Regions from separate parts of the Rossellomorea sp. LjRoot5 genome, predicted to be linked through region 4. Evidence: predicted binding sites of a transcription regulator. Region 4 holds the regulator's gene; each other region holds the start of a gene.

Region 1 (3,694 bases), 2.3 Mb from region 4:
CGTGATTTTCACAGGCGGAACTTCTGTTTCCACTGAGAGTATTTTTGGCATGCACAACCACTCCTTACACTTCCATATAAGGATAGCTTTTCCACATGCCCATAAATCATGTATGACCTTTTGTTTTTCTATTATTCATAACCCCCATCCCGAAAAATAGTTCTTTAGTATGAACAGCGTGTGAAAATACCATCCTTTATCCCTAGTTCATATGGTATGATTATTGTGACAAAATACTGGAGGATACGACATGATTTTAACTAAAAGTGTCACCGATATACTTAATAGTTCAGTAGAAGCCATTAAAGGGGTCATCCCTTTGCGTGTGACTGTTTTAAAGCCCACATTGCTGTCAGAGCCGTTTAGTCAGCATAAGATTGGTGTACTCATCGGGTTTACGGGTGACGTAAGAGGACGGATGATCATTGATGGAGAAGAAGAGAGCTTTCAAGGTTTGGGAGCATCCATGTTCGGAATGCCCCTGGAAGGTGAAATGCTTGAATCTTTCGCGGGCGAACTCGGGAATATGATTGCAGGGAATCTTGCTACTCTCCTCGCACAAGCCGGCCATTCACTGGACATTACCCCGCCGACCGTCATTGTGGGGCAATCGAAAATGTATGGCTTTGACAAAGCTTTGAAACTGCCGATTTCCATTGAAAATGTCGGCGACTTTTTAGTGATACTGATGATTGAATAGCAAATAGATAAAAGGCTAACCTTTAAAGAGAGGTTAGCCTTTTATCCTGGAACAATTCAAAAACCGTTGATCGTCATCCCACCGTCTACATAAAGGGTTTGTCCGGTAATATAGTTTGAGGCATCTGATGAAAGGAAGACCGCCGGGCCCACCAATTCCTCGAGCTCACCGATCCTTTTTAAAGGAGTCACTGCCAGTATATCATTTACATACTCTTCATTTTGCAGAAGTTCCTTCGTTAAAGGTGTCTTGAAATACCATGGACCGATACTGTTTACATTAATATTGTATTTTCCCCATTCCATGGCTAATACCTTCGTCATTTGAATCATGGCCGCTTTCGTGGAAGCATATACGACCCCGGTCCTGAGGGCAACGTGGCCGGCGACGGATGCAATGTTTATGATTTTCCCCCGGCCCCTCTCTTTCATATGCCTTCCCACTTCCTGGCTCATCATAAAGGCTGATTTCAAGTTCGTATCCATGATTTTCTGCCATTCCTCATCCGTTACCGAAAGCGCTGCTGAACGTATATTCATCCCTGCATTATTAATCAAAATATCGATGGACAAGCCATGATTTTCTATGTAGGTGATCACTTTGTTTATGTCGTCACGTGATGTCACATCTGTCGGGAGGATATGAGCCTTCCTTCCAAGCTTCTCGATTACACTTGCCGTTTCTTCTAAATCATCCCTCGTTCTTGACAACAGGACTACATCGGACCCAGATTCCGCTAATCCAATACTAAGGGCACGTCCAATTCCCCGGCCTGCACCTGTGACAACGGCCAATTTACCTTTCAATGAAAATGAAGGAACAAACAAATTCTCCACCGCCTTATCTATTATTCGAATCTTCTTTATATTAGCACAGCATGTCTTCAAAGTCTCACCGATGATCCTTTTTCCCTTGTTGATGATGGACCTCGATATGTATCTTCGCTTCCACCGGCAGCTGGCATTGAGGACAGATTTTTTTATCAGAGAAGATTTGACAGCACTGTTTACAATAATACTTTTCCATTTGATCGTCACCTTCCTCTTCATTCCTACACTTTATGCATCAGGTTCACACAAATGAACACACCCGATTGCCTATTTTTCAATCACTTCACATTTATTTCACAAACCACCCCTTTAAGTGTGATATTTATCACAGATTCAAGAAGTGTACCCGCTTATGATTGAAGTATCAAATCAGTGAATAATTGATGGAAGGAATGAGAGAAATGGGGAAACCGGAATTACATCAAAAAACGGAAGTCAAAATGAAGGAGTCCACCTCATTAAAAGGCACATTCACTTCGGTTTTATTTTTAGGAGGTTTTTTAGTCCTTACATGGCTTGGGGTATTTTTGTTATTTCTTAATCGTTTTTAATTTAAGGAGTGATTTATATGCATATGCATCGCTATGAGAAATGGTGGTTGACGCTTGGATCAGGGTCTCTTATCTTATTTTTAATCATATTGGGAATCAGTGCTTTTCACCAGGGGCATCAGCCTCCAAGCGCGAAGGCCTACGTCAATCCGGAGCAGGTGGACAAAATAGCTCCATTTAACGAACCAGGACTTAAAAAAGTGAAAGGAAAGGCTTGGGATTATGAGTTGGTATTTGTGGCTTCAGCTTTCCTTTATTCCCCTGGGGAAATTGAAATCCCTAAAGGATCTACACTGAAAATCACGGCCACAACCAAGGATGTTGTTCATGGGTTTGAAGTGGCAGGAACCAATATCAATATGATGCTTGAACCGGGGTTTGTCAGTGAATACACAACAACACTCGACAAATCTGGAGAGTTCCTCATTGTTTGTAATGAATACTGTGGTGTAGGTCATCACACGATGAAATCTATGTTAAGGGTGGTGGACTAGATGAAACCATTTGTAAAAATTGATAAAAAGGATGCTACACTGGCCATGGCCCATATTTACGTTGGATTTGCCGCTCTTGCATTAGGGGGACTCGCCGGCCTGTTACAGGTTTTGGTCCGCTCAGGCAGATTCACTTTGCCTGCAGGGATCGGTTATTATCAAGTATTGACTGTTCACGGGGTATTACTCGGATTGGTACTGACGACATTCTTTATACTCGGATTCCAGCATGCGGCCATTTCCCGGACTTCAGGGACTTACTCTGGAAAATCCCGCTTTATGGGGTGGTTAGGATTCTGGGTCATGCTTCTTGGAACCATCATGGCAGCAGTCATGATTCTATTAAATGAAGCTACGGTCCTTTATACATTTTATGCTCCACTCCAAGCCCACTGGATCTTTTATTTAGGATTGACCTTCGTAGTGGTTGGCAGCTGGCTTGGCGGATCAGGGATGATCATGAAATATATGAGCTGGAGAAAAGAACATCCCGGACAACCGAGCCCTTTGTTAACTTTCATGAGCATCATCAACACCGTCTTATGGATTGTAGCCACCATCGGCGTTGCAGGAACTGTTCTATTTCAGTTCCTCCCCTGGTCCCTTGGTCTGGTGGACAGGGTCGACGTTCTTGTCAGTCGTACCTTGTTCTGGTATTTCGGCCACCCACTCGTCTATTTCTGGCTGCTGCCGGCTTATATGGCATGGTATGTGATCATTCCGAAAATCATTGGTGGGAAAATTTTTTCAGATTCATTGGCACGACTATCCTTTATCCTTTTCCTTCTATTCTCGATACCGGTCGGTTTTCACCATCAATTAGTGGAGCCGGGAATTGATGCTTATTGGAAATTCCTGCAAGTGACCCTGACGTTCATGGTAGTCATCCCTTCCCTGATGACAGCATTCTCTTTGTTTGCAACTTTTGAAATGTACGGGAGATCCAAGGGCGCTACGGGATTATTCGGATGGTTCAAGAAGCTGCCATGGGGTGACGCCAGATTTACAGTACCGTTCATCGGAATGGTTGCTTTCATCCCTGCAGGAGCCGGCGGATTGATCAATGCATCCAATCAAATGAATCAGGTGATCCATAACACGATTTGGGTCACCGGTCAC
Region 2 (3,694 bases), 3.2 Mb from region 4:
GAAAATGTTCAAGCGGTCTTTTTACATTCTCATCTTTCCTTGCCGCCGGACTATCATCTTCCCACTTTCACTGCAAAAAGGCAGGATGCCTTCGAACTATGGATCGATTCGTTCATTAACCCTTGATCATGTAAAGAGAAGCTGTTTCCTGTTGAGAGGAAACAGCTTCAATGAAGCTAGTTGATTTTTCTTTTGCTTTCAGAAATATCGCTGAACTGTCCGACATAATATTTTACATTGCCGGCATCATTACAAACCTCTGAAATAGTCAGCCATTGTAAATAGACTTCTCCATTTTTTCGTTTATTCCAGATTTCACCTTGCCAATATCCCTGATCTTTTAATTCATTCCACAGGGCTGAGTAAAAATGCTGATCATGCCGGCCGGATTGAAGAATGCTTGGTTTTTGTCCAACGGCTTCTTCTTTTTCATAGCCGGTTACTTTAGTGAACGCCTGATTTACCCGTTCAATGACACCCTTTTCGTTTGTGATCAACATTCCCTGGGCGGTGTTCTCGAGTACTTTATTTTCCAGCTTTAATTTTTCACGGAACGTCATCATTAATACGATGACAAAACTGAGAAGGGCGAATTGGGATAATGCCATGAAGCCGATGGCATAGTGCCCCGTTAAACTGAAGACGGTTGTTAATACTAAGGGAGGGAAGAATCCTCCCAGGCCTCCCATGGCAGCCACAAGACCATTTACGATACCCGCCTGTTTCGTGAAATAGAGCGGGACAAGTTTGAAGATCGTTCCGTTCCCGATCCCGGCACAGGCCGCGACGGTCAAAACACCAGTCGTATATACCTCAATCGTAGGGGAGAAAGATAATAATACACCTGAAAATGTTAATCCTCCGAAGACAAACAGCAGGATGATGTATGGATTGAATTTATCAGACATCCATCCGCCGATCGGGCGCATAAATGTTGATAAAGCGATGAAACCTGCCGTCCGTAACCCAGCGTCAACCGGTGTTAAATTAAATTCATTCACCAAGAAGTTTGGCAAATAAATGGTGAATGCGACAAAAGATCCAAATGTGATGAAGTAAAATAGACATAATGCCCATAACGTTGAATTTCGGTATACTTCTTTTACCTGTTTAACGATGGAAAGATTCACTTTCTTTTCTTTGCGGTCACCAAATACAAAGTTTAAAACGGCGAATGCTAACAGTAAGACAAGATAGAAGCGGACCGTTGTCACCCATCCAAATGAGCTGGCGAGGACAGGGGCGGAAAATGCGGTTACCGCAGTACCGATATTGCCCGATCCATATATTCCGTTGATGAATCCATGCTTGCTAGAAGGATAATATTTAGGGAGAGAGGTTACACCTATTGAAAAAGTGGCTCCTCCTATACCAATCAAAAGACCTCCAATGACTAAATCCGTGAGTGAGTCAGCTTGACTGATGTAGAATACAGGGAATAATAATGCGATAAAGCTTATCGTGAAGATTAATCTGGCACCGAATCGATTTGTGTAATATCCGATCGGGATACGAAGCACACTTCCCAAAATGACGGGGATTGCTGTCACTAAGGCAACTTCTCCGTCCGTTAAATTAATATCCTGACGAATATTGGGCATAAGTGAAGAAATGAGTACCCATACCATAAACCCGGCGATGAGACTTGATGTTTGAAGAGGCAGCTGGATTTTTGTACTCTTCATTGGATGATTCCCCTTTCAATCCTAAAAAAATGAAAATCTATATCCATATCCTAACAACGGTATACATATAAGGTTGTGAAGTTTATCACACGAGCAAAAAAAACTTCACAGGAGAAACTCTTCAACTCATTAAATTCACAATTTCTTCATAAGAGCTTTTCAAGTTTTTATGAAAAGATCGCAATATATTTCTTTGCAGCAATGGATGCTGGTCCGATATATTGATGATTAATTGAAGAGGGGCTTCCATATATATTGTGGTTTCTCTCACCTCAAGACTAATTGAATCCCCATCTTTATGATAATGAAGAAAGACACTCGGCATAAACATATCATTTGTTATGAATGACCCAATTTTATATTGAGAATCCCGGGATTCTTTAATGTGAACGTGGAGAGAACCGGATAATATGATGATCATCGAGTTTCTCTTCTGTAAGCAAATAATGTCACCCTCTTCTTTTTTTATGATGCTTGAAGCTTCCACTATCCTTTTCAGTTGACTATTCCCAATGTCTTGAAACAAGCTGAGACTTTTCAGGTAAAGCAGATAATCCTGCTTATGCATTCCTTCTCCTCCTCTTATAAATGCATTTTCATCATTATAAAAGAATCCCTGAAAAATAACTGTGACACTTTTCACAGTTATTGGAATATAAAAAGGCGGCCTCAACTTTACATTGAGACCGCCTCACATTCTCTTAATCTATGTTGCAAATATCAATCGAACAGTTTTCACAACCGATTTCTCCTCTAAGGTATTCTAAATCCATAATGATGATCTTGCCGTCAGATGTATAATCAATGATATTCTTTTTCTTTAATTCACTCAGCATACGGTTAACACTTTCTCTCGTCGCAGCACAAAATTTGGCTAATTCCTGATTGGTGAGATGAATATCGAGAAGAATTCCTTTTTCATTTTTAATCCCATAAGAGTTTGATATACGGATAATGGTGGAATAAAGGGCGCCTTTTTTTCCATTCATGATTAAATCCCTGATTTTTGATTGGTTTTTTCTAAGGTGAGTTGAAATCCATTTCATGAATTCGAAGGTTAAGGGGGCATCGTTTATTAGATTTTTTTCTAACGCATCTCTTTGTATGACGTGAACTTCTCCTTCTTCTAACGCATATGCACTTAACATGTAAGTGGCATCATCAGAGAAAAGCGTCAATTCTCCAATAAAGTCGTCCTTTTTACATATTCGCATGTTCAATTCCTTGCCTTCAAGACTCAACTTGCTAATTTGAAAAATACCGGATTTAATCAGATATAATTCAGCTGCTTCTTCCCCTTCCTGAAATAAGAAGGTGCCTTTCTTTATTTTTCGTGGAGTTCCAATTGACTGTAATAAAGAAGCCAAATCCTCAGAAACAGTGGAAAGGTCGCTTTTTCTTTTGTTATTCAATTCCATTAAGGTATCACCACTCCTAAATTTGAGTACCAATAACATCTACTAGATAACATATATTCTACATGTAACTTTTATCACTATTGCATTTAAAGTAACATGTTATGCTTACGTTTACAACTAAATTCTGGAAAGGAAGATATATACTTTATGAGCCTGAAGTGGAGTCAATAGACGTTCTTTATATAGAGGAAAAAGAGATGGGGAAAAATGCGAGCGGATCCTTTAGAAATGTGAATACAGTCTATGATTTGGAAATTTTTAAAAAGGTGGACTGTGATAAACATCATAATGAACCCTGACCCTTCGTGATAAGATGAACACATATCGCTACAAAAAGTAAGGAGTGCGAGAAAATGAAGAATGTTCTCGATACCCGAAAACGACCGATGCGTGATTTAAGAATTTCAGTAACGGATCGTTGTAATTTCAGATGCAGCTACTGCATGCCTAAAGAGATTTTCGGGGCGGATTATCCCTTTATGAAACAAGATGAAATCCTTTCCTTCGAGGAAATTGTCCGCTTAGCAGAAATATTTGCGGATTATGGAGTGGAGAAGATTCGTTTAACCGGCGGAGAGCCTTTACTGAGAA
Region 3 (3,694 bases), 1.4 Mb from region 4:
CTTGCAGTCATGGTTATTTTGCCTATCATGTTCTTCATCTCTACAAGCTTGCGCAAAAAAATACGCAAATCCTGGCAAGTGGTAAGGCTCAAGCAATCAAAACTAAACTCCCATTTGAATGAAAGCATTCAGGGAATACGGGTGACACAATCATTCACCCAGGAAAAAGAAAATATGGCCTTCTTTGATGGAATCAACACAGAGACTTTCGATAGCTGGAGAGAGGCCACAAAGAAAAATGCCATGTTCCGTCCACTGGTGGAATTAACGAATGCCATTGGAACTGCCGTACTCATCTGGTTTGGTGCCCACCTCATTCAAAATGGATCACTGGAACTTGGTGAATTCGTCTCATTCGCATTCTATCTGGGTATGTTCTGGGAGCCTATCTCAAGACTCGGCCAGGTATATAATCAGCTGTTGATCGGGATGGCTTCATCAGAGCGAATCTTTGAATTCCTGGATGAACAGCCGATCGTAAACGAAAAGACGAATGCCTTGAATCTGACCGATATCAAAGGAAGAATTCAATTCGAACATGTAGAATTTTCTTATGATGACAAACGTAAAGCACTTAGGGACATCAATCTGGAAATGAAAGCCGGGCAAACCGTTGCACTCGTCGGACATACAGGATCAGGAAAAACGACGATTGCGAATCTTATCAGCCGATTTTACGACCCGACCAATGGCGTGGTGAAGATTGATGGAGTGGATTTACGGGATGCATCTGTTTCAAGCTTACGAAGTCAAATCAGCATTGTCCTGCAAGATACATTCATCTTCTCAGGAACGATCATGGATAATATTCGATTCGGACGCCCGGGTGCATCTGATGAAGAGGTCTTGAAGGCAGCCGAAGCCATCGGGGCAAACGAATTCATCGAAAAGCTCTCCAATGGTTACGAAACGGAAGTCGAGGAGCGGGGGAATGTGTTATCTGTAGGTGAAAGACAACTACTGTCCTTCGCACGTGCCCTTTTGGCAAACCCTCGCATCATCATCCTGGATGAAGCGACAGCATCCATCGATACAGAAACAGAAGTCAAGATCCAAAACGCATTGAAGAAACTACTGAACGGCCGTACCGCGATCATCATCGCCCACCGCCTATCCACAATCCGTGAGTCCGACAATATTTTTGTCCTTGAAAATGGCAGAATCAAAGAGTCCGGAAACCACGAGGAATTGATGGAACAGCAGGGAGACTATTTTGAACTGGTGAAGTCGCAGTTCAGAATGTTGGACGCGATGTGATGTAGAGAATTGAAGACCCTGCACTGGTGTGTGGGGTTTTTTTTGTGATGGTGGGGTGCGGTATTTGTAGGAAATTGCATATCGGACGATATTGCGTATTGAAAATTCCAAAAATAAATCATAAAACTGAAAAGCTAAAAAAACTTTGTGAAAAAAGTCACAAAATATTCATGTTCAATACTTCACAAACTCATTCCTAGGTTTTATAATGAACAATAAGTGATAAACAGTAGAAAAAAGCTGTTTACGATTAAAAGTAATTCGGTAGGGGGAGTAATGAATGGTTTTGGATAGTGTGATTTTAAGCAGGATGCTTACGTCGACAACCTTTGCATTCCATATTATTTTTGCAACGATTGGGGTAGGGATACCGGTTATGATATCCATAGCGGAGTTTATGGGGATCAAACGAAATGATCCTCATTACCTTTTGCTGGCACGAAGATGGGCGAGGGGATTTACGATTACGGTGGCTGTCGGGGTGGTGACCGGCACCGCGATAGGGCTTCAGCTATCGTTGTTGTGGCCATCATTTATGCAGGTTGCCGGACAGGTGATTGCCCTGCCTTTATTCATGGAGACTTTTGCGTTTTTCTTTGAGGCCATCTTTTTGGGGATTTATCTTTATACGTGGGATCGATTCAAGAATAAATGGATTCACTGGATGCTGACGATACCGGTGATGATCGGTTCTTCGGCATCCGCCCTTTTCATTACGACTGTGAACGCGTTTATGAATACACCACAGGGATTCGAATTGGAAAATGGAAAAGCGATCAATATCGATCCGATTGCAGCGATGTTTAATCCAGCGACACCAACCAAAGTGTTTCATGTGGTGATGACGGCCTACTTAACATCTGCCCTCATACTGGCAGCGATCACAGCATTTGCGATCCTCCGTAAAAAGGGAGGGGATTATCATAAGAAGGCCCTTCGTTTAACGATGGTATCTGCCCTGATTTTTGCTTTTGGCTCCGCTCTGGCAGGAGATTTATCAGCCAAGTTCCTGGCTGAGTATCAGCCTGAGAAACTTGCGGCGGCAGAGTGGCATTTTGAGTCGGAAGAGAATGCCGATTTAATCGTTTTCGGGACGCTTGATGAAAATAATGAAGTCCATAATGAGATACGTTTACCAGGTTTTCTGAGCTTCATGGCGGGAAGTTCGTTCGATACAGAGGTCATCGGGCTGAATGAATTCCCGGAAGACGAACGGCCGCCTTTATGGATACATTATTTATTTGATTTGATGGTGTCCATCGGGTTTTACAGTATTTTCATTGCCGGAGCATTTATTTTATTCTGGAAGTGGAAAAGACGGAATGAATGGAATAAGCCATTGCTTTGGGGGATTGTTGCGAGTGGACCGCTTGCAATGCTGGCCATCGAATTTGGCTGGATTTATGCCGAGGTTGGACGACAGCCATGGATTTTGCGTGGATATATGAAGGTGGCAGAGGCGGCAACAAAAGCAGACGGGGTCGGCTTGACTTTCGCGCTCTTTGTTGGTCTTTATATACTCCTCGGCATCCTGTGTGTCATTGTATTGATAAAAATGTTTAAAAATAAGCCGGTAGAAGCTGAATTGGAACAACGATTTCCTGAAAAATCGAGTTAGCTTGTAAGCCCCCTGATAAAGAAGGGGCCAACTGATATTTTTAAGTGGGAGGAATGGGTATGAGTTTGGAAATCGTGGGGATCACCGTCCTGTGGATTTTCCTGTATGGTTATTTGATAGTGGCTTCGATTGATTTTGGAGCCGGCTTCTTCGCTTTTTACGGTAGGATGAAAGGGAAAGAGCATACGTTGAATGTGTTAATCAGTAGATATCTTTCTCCTGTATGGGAAGTAACGAACGTCTTCTTTGTCTTCTTTTTTGTCGGCTTGGTCGGTTTTTTTCCTGACGCAGCCTATTACTACGGGACGGCATTATTGCTTCCGGGGAGTTTTGCGATTATATTGCTTGCCATCAGGGGGAGCTTTTATGCTTTTGCAAACTATGGTTCCAAAGACAATATCGTCTACTTGTTTTTATACGGGGCCACAGGGTTACTGATCCCGGCTTCATTGTCTACGGCACTGACCATTTCAGAAGGCGGCTTTTTGGAAGAGCAGGGTGATAAGGTCGTATTCCTTGCCCGTGAATTGTTTACGAGTCCTTATTCATGGAGCGTGGTCGTCCTGTCGATTGTATCGGTCTTATTCATCAGTGCGACATTCCTGACTTATTATGCCAATCGTGCCGGTGATATGGATTCAAGAGAAGAACTGAGAAAGTTTTCACTATTCTGGAGCCCGCCGACGATTTTAGCTAGTTTACTTGTGTTCGTATCTTTAAGAGAACATAACCCCGAACATTTCAATAGCGCCATTGATATATGGTGGATGTTCGGTTTATCCCTTGTCTGCTTTATTGCCGCTTCATATTTCATCTATA
Region 4 (3,694 bases):
GCATTTTAAGGAAAAGTGAAACAAGCACACGGCTTGAACGGAGTGCTCCCATGGGCGCCGGCCGTTCGATTGTTTGGGCGGTACTCGGAATTTTCATGGCATTCATCGCTCAATCGGTTGCGATACAAGTCGAATATGCGTTAGGAATTCAAATGGGATCTGAAAACACTCAGATGATCATCGGCATTATTGAAAAGGTTCCATTATCCATGCTGGTCGCAGCCATCATCGGACCAATACTAGAGGAAATCGTGTTCAGGAAGATCATTTTCGGGGTCCTGTATGAGAAGATGCATTTCTTCTTTGCCGCTCTCATCAGTTCGGTCATCTTCGCCCTTGCCCATTTCGAACCTGAGCATGTGATCCTGTATTCAGCAATGGGCTTCACCTTCGCCTTTCTTTATGTAAAAACGAAGCGGATCCTGGTGCCAATATTTGCTCACGTGGCGATGAATACAACGGTCGTTCTAATGCAATCTATCTATAGGGACGATATCGATAAAATGATGAATGAAGCTGAAAAAATTCAAGGATTTATTGGAGGATTATTTCTATGAGGAGATCACCATTATTCTCGGGAGTGATCTATCTCCTTCTCGGTGTGCTCTTCACCTATTTTGCTGTACAAAACGTACAGAATGATGAAGGTTGGGGATTTTTCACGTATATGCTCATCTTTCTTGCGACCCTGGACTTCGGTTCCGGGTTAAGGATGATTATGCTGCATTTCAAAATTAAAAAACAAATAAAGAACAAAAAATAAGGATTGATCATTTGATCAATCCTTATTTTTGTCCTCGTACTGTTCCATTTCAAGCTTCTGCTCCGCTTCCAATACCTTTTTGTATCCGATCTTGGAGATCCAGATGCTGATTTCATATAGTATGAACAGCGGTACCGTCACCATTAGATGAGACACAATATCGGGTGGCGTGATAAGAGCCGCGATGACCAATAAGATAAAGTAGGCTGCTTTCCTCATCTTCCCCATCATCATCGGCGTGATGATACCTAACCGTGTAAGAAAAAGCATGGCTACGGGTAACTGAAAGAGAAAACCAAAAGGAATCGTGATCTGGAATAAGAAATGAAAATATTCGTTTATTCCGATCACTTGTTCTATATTGAGATTCATTGATAAACCCATCATGAATTTCACGATATATGGAAACAAAATAAAATAAGAAAATGACAATCCACCTAAGAAAAGGATTAGGGAAACTGGAATATAACTAAGCGTCACTTTTCTTTCTCTTTCGTATAAACCCGGACTGACAAAAGACCAGACTTGAAAGAGAATGATAGGGGATGTCATGATCAAAGCAATGAACATGATCATTTCCATATAGATCTTGAGAGGATCTGTGATACGAAAGGCATTCATGGTTAATTCTTTCGCTTCATCGGCATGCTGTAAGTACCTGATCAGCGGTTCCGCAAGAAAGAAGCTTACAACAACTGCTAACAAGAAGAAAACGACTACAAACATGAGTCGTTTTTGCAATTCTCCTATATGTTCATAAACTGTCATGTCTCTTTGACTCATGGCGTTCATCCTACTCTACTTAGCACTATTATTTTTTTCGTCTTCATCATCTGCTAAGCCTTTTGTTGCATTTTTAAATTCACGCAATGTATTTCCTGCCGCTTTTCCTAATTCCGGAAGTTTCTTAGGACCGAAAATAAGTAAAGCAACGACTGCTATTAATACGAGGCTACCTGGACCTGGCATAATGAGACACCTCCTCTTTTACCATTCTATCATAACGTAAATATGAAGAATTTTCTATTCTGTTATGATTCCATCTTGTGACATTTCCGTGTCATCCTCTGAATAATGCTTCAAGAAGTAAACGAGTGACTGAAGTTCCACCGCCAAGTCGATGTGATGGACGCGGATATGGTCAGGCACCGTCAATCTCGCAGGGGTGAAATTCAGTATCCCCTTTATATTCGAAGAAACCAATCGGTCTGTGATATTCTGAGCAGAAGATGCCGGCACCGTCAGAATCGCTACTTCAATATCATGCCCCACAAGACCCTCTTCTAAATCATCTAAATGAAAAACGGGTACATCGCTGATTTGAGTCCCGACCTTCTTTTCATCCACCTCAAAAGCCATTTCGATCTTCGTATTATTATTCTTGATGAAATTATAATGAAGAAACGCTGTACCAAGATTCCCCACCCCGATCAGCACAACCTTCGTAAGGGCATCCTGATCCAGTGTCTTACGGAAGAAGGATAACAGATAATTGACATTATAGCCGTATCCCTTTTTACCCAATGCACCAAAATAAGAAAAGTCCCTGCGGATCGTAGCAGAATCAACTTTCACCGCTTCACTTAATTCCTTCGATGAAACCCTCTGCTTACCGGATGAGTACAGATTCTTGATAAACCGATAATATAGCGGAAGGCGCTTGGCCGTTGCCTGTGGAATTTTCGTTGTATCCTGGTTCATATTGTATTCCCCCACATCTATTCAAAACCTCTGATACCGCTTCCAAAATTGAAAGCATCCAGAATTTATTAAACTCTACTACTCATCATACACTATATTTTATCCTAAGTGTACGAAGATTAATAGTCGATTTATTGCCGTTCCCCTCTCAAATACGGTACACTAGCACTATGAAATAGAGGTGAAACGTCATGATTCTTTTACAAGTGAATCAACTAACAAAGAACTTCGGTGCAGATAATATCCTATCAAATATTAAACTTGAAATACAGACTAGAGATCGCGTTGCCCTTGTCGGCCGTAATGGCGCAGGAAAGTCGACTCTTCTAAAAATAATTGCAGGTCACCTCTCCTACGATTCCGGGGAGATCACTAAGCCAAAGGGCGTCTCCATCGGGTATCTTGCCCAAAATACGGGTCTAGAATCTGATCTATCCATCTGGTCTGAGATGCTGACCGTCTTTGAGGAATTGAAACTGCAGGAAAAGAAATTACGATCACTGGAGCAGCAAATGGCCGATCCTTCAGTATATGAGCAAGAGGATGTCTATCAACGGGTATTGAAGGAATACGATCAACTCCAGGTTCTCTTCAAAGATTCCGGCGGCTATCAGTATGAAGCGGATATCCGTTCCGTCCTTCACGGATTGAACTTCGCCGATTTTGATTACGAAACAAAGATATCCACATTGAGCGGCGGCCAGAAAACCCGTTTGGCCCTTGGTAAGCTTCTACTGACCAAGCCTGACATCCTCATCCTTGATGAGCCGACCAACCACTTGGATATCGAAACGTTATCTTGGCTTGAATCGTATCTGCAGAGCTATGAAGGAGCCGTCTTGATCGTTTCCCATGATCGCTACTTTTTAGACAGCGTCGTCAATCAAGTGTATGAGATTTCCCGTAACAGGAGTAAGAAATACCTGGGGAATTACAGCAGGTATCTTGAACAAAAAGCAGAGGACTATGAGAAAGATCTCAAAATGTTCGAACGTCAGCAGCAAGAAGTCGCAAAGCTCGAAGACTTCATTCAACGGAACATCGCAAGGGCTTCCACTACGAAAATGGCACAGAGCCGGCGAAAAAAACTGGAGCGTATGGATAGGATGGACCGCCCACTCGGGGATGAGAAATCTGCCAGCTTCGCATTTCAAATCGACCGCCCAAGTGGGAATGACGTGCTGCACGTCCAGGACCTTACCATTGGCTACGGGAAAAACGAGACGATTT

Evidence for each region. The regulator Rex, encoded in region 4, represses fermentation and respiration genes when NADH is low (regulators of the CRP and FNR family bind a similar motif). The targets are predictions, from matches to a motif close to TTGTGAAATATTTCACAA.
Region 1: a site for Rex is predicted at 1,802-1,819, ahead of ACSQ2E_RS09820 (cytochrome c oxidase subunit II). Genes of this name have one in related genera too.
Region 2: a site for Rex is predicted at 1,759-1,776, ahead of ACSQ2E_RS05165 (nitrate/nitrite transporter). Genes of this name have one in related genera too.
Region 3: a site for Rex is predicted at 1,403-1,420, ahead of ACSQ2E_RS14545 (cytochrome ubiquinol oxidase subunit I). Genes of this name have one in related genera too.

Annotation. Positions count from the first base shown of each region.
Region 1 covers NZ_CAXUQN020000001.1:1,915,974-1,919,667, reverse strand. Annotated here, with positions in the region: gene ACSQ2E_RS09840 (type III polyketide synthase) at 1-51, opposite strand, end outside; gene ACSQ2E_RS09835 (chemotaxis protein CheX) at 251-700, shown strand; gene ACSQ2E_RS09830 (SDR family NAD(P)-dependent oxidoreductase) at 757-1,527, opposite strand; gene ACSQ2E_RS09825 (hypothetical protein) at 1,592-1,726, opposite strand; gene ACSQ2E_RS09820 (cytochrome c oxidase subunit II) at 2,099-2,575, shown strand; gene ACSQ2E_RS09815 (b(o/a)3-type cytochrome-c oxidase subunit 1) at 2,576-3,694, shown strand, end outside.
Region 2 covers NZ_CAXUQN020000001.1:1,009,860-1,013,553, forward strand. Annotated here, with positions in the region: gene mobB (molybdopterin-guanine dinucleotide biosynthesis protein B) at 1-126, shown strand, start outside; gene ACSQ2E_RS05165 (nitrate/nitrite transporter) at 177-1,685, opposite strand; gene ACSQ2E_RS05170 (hypothetical protein) at 1,807-2,253, opposite strand; gene ACSQ2E_RS05175 (Crp/Fnr family transcriptional regulator) at 2,387-3,103, opposite strand; gene moaA (GTP 3',8-cyclase MoaA) at 3,457-3,694, shown strand, end outside.
Region 3 covers NZ_CAXUQN020000001.1:2,841,860-2,845,553, reverse strand. Annotated here, with positions in the region: gene ACSQ2E_RS14550 (ABC transporter ATP-binding protein) at 1-1,257, shown strand, start outside; gene ACSQ2E_RS14545 (cytochrome ubiquinol oxidase subunit I) at 1,538-2,875, shown strand; gene ACSQ2E_RS14540 (cytochrome d ubiquinol oxidase subunit II) at 2,935-3,694, shown strand, end outside.
Region 4 covers NZ_CAXUQN020000001.1:4,192,684-4,196,377, forward strand. Annotated here, with positions in the region: gene ACSQ2E_RS21325 (CPBP family intramembrane glutamic endopeptidase) at 1-557, shown strand, start outside; gene ACSQ2E_RS21330 (YdiK family protein) at 554-763, shown strand; gene tatC (twin-arginine translocase subunit TatC) at 779-1,546, opposite strand; gene ACSQ2E_RS21340 (twin-arginine translocase TatA/TatE family subunit) at 1,562-1,732, opposite strand; gene ACSQ2E_RS21345 (redox-sensing transcriptional repressor Rex) at 1,787-2,464, opposite strand; gene ACSQ2E_RS21350 (ABC-F family ATP-binding cassette domain-containing protein) at 2,656-3,694, shown strand, end outside.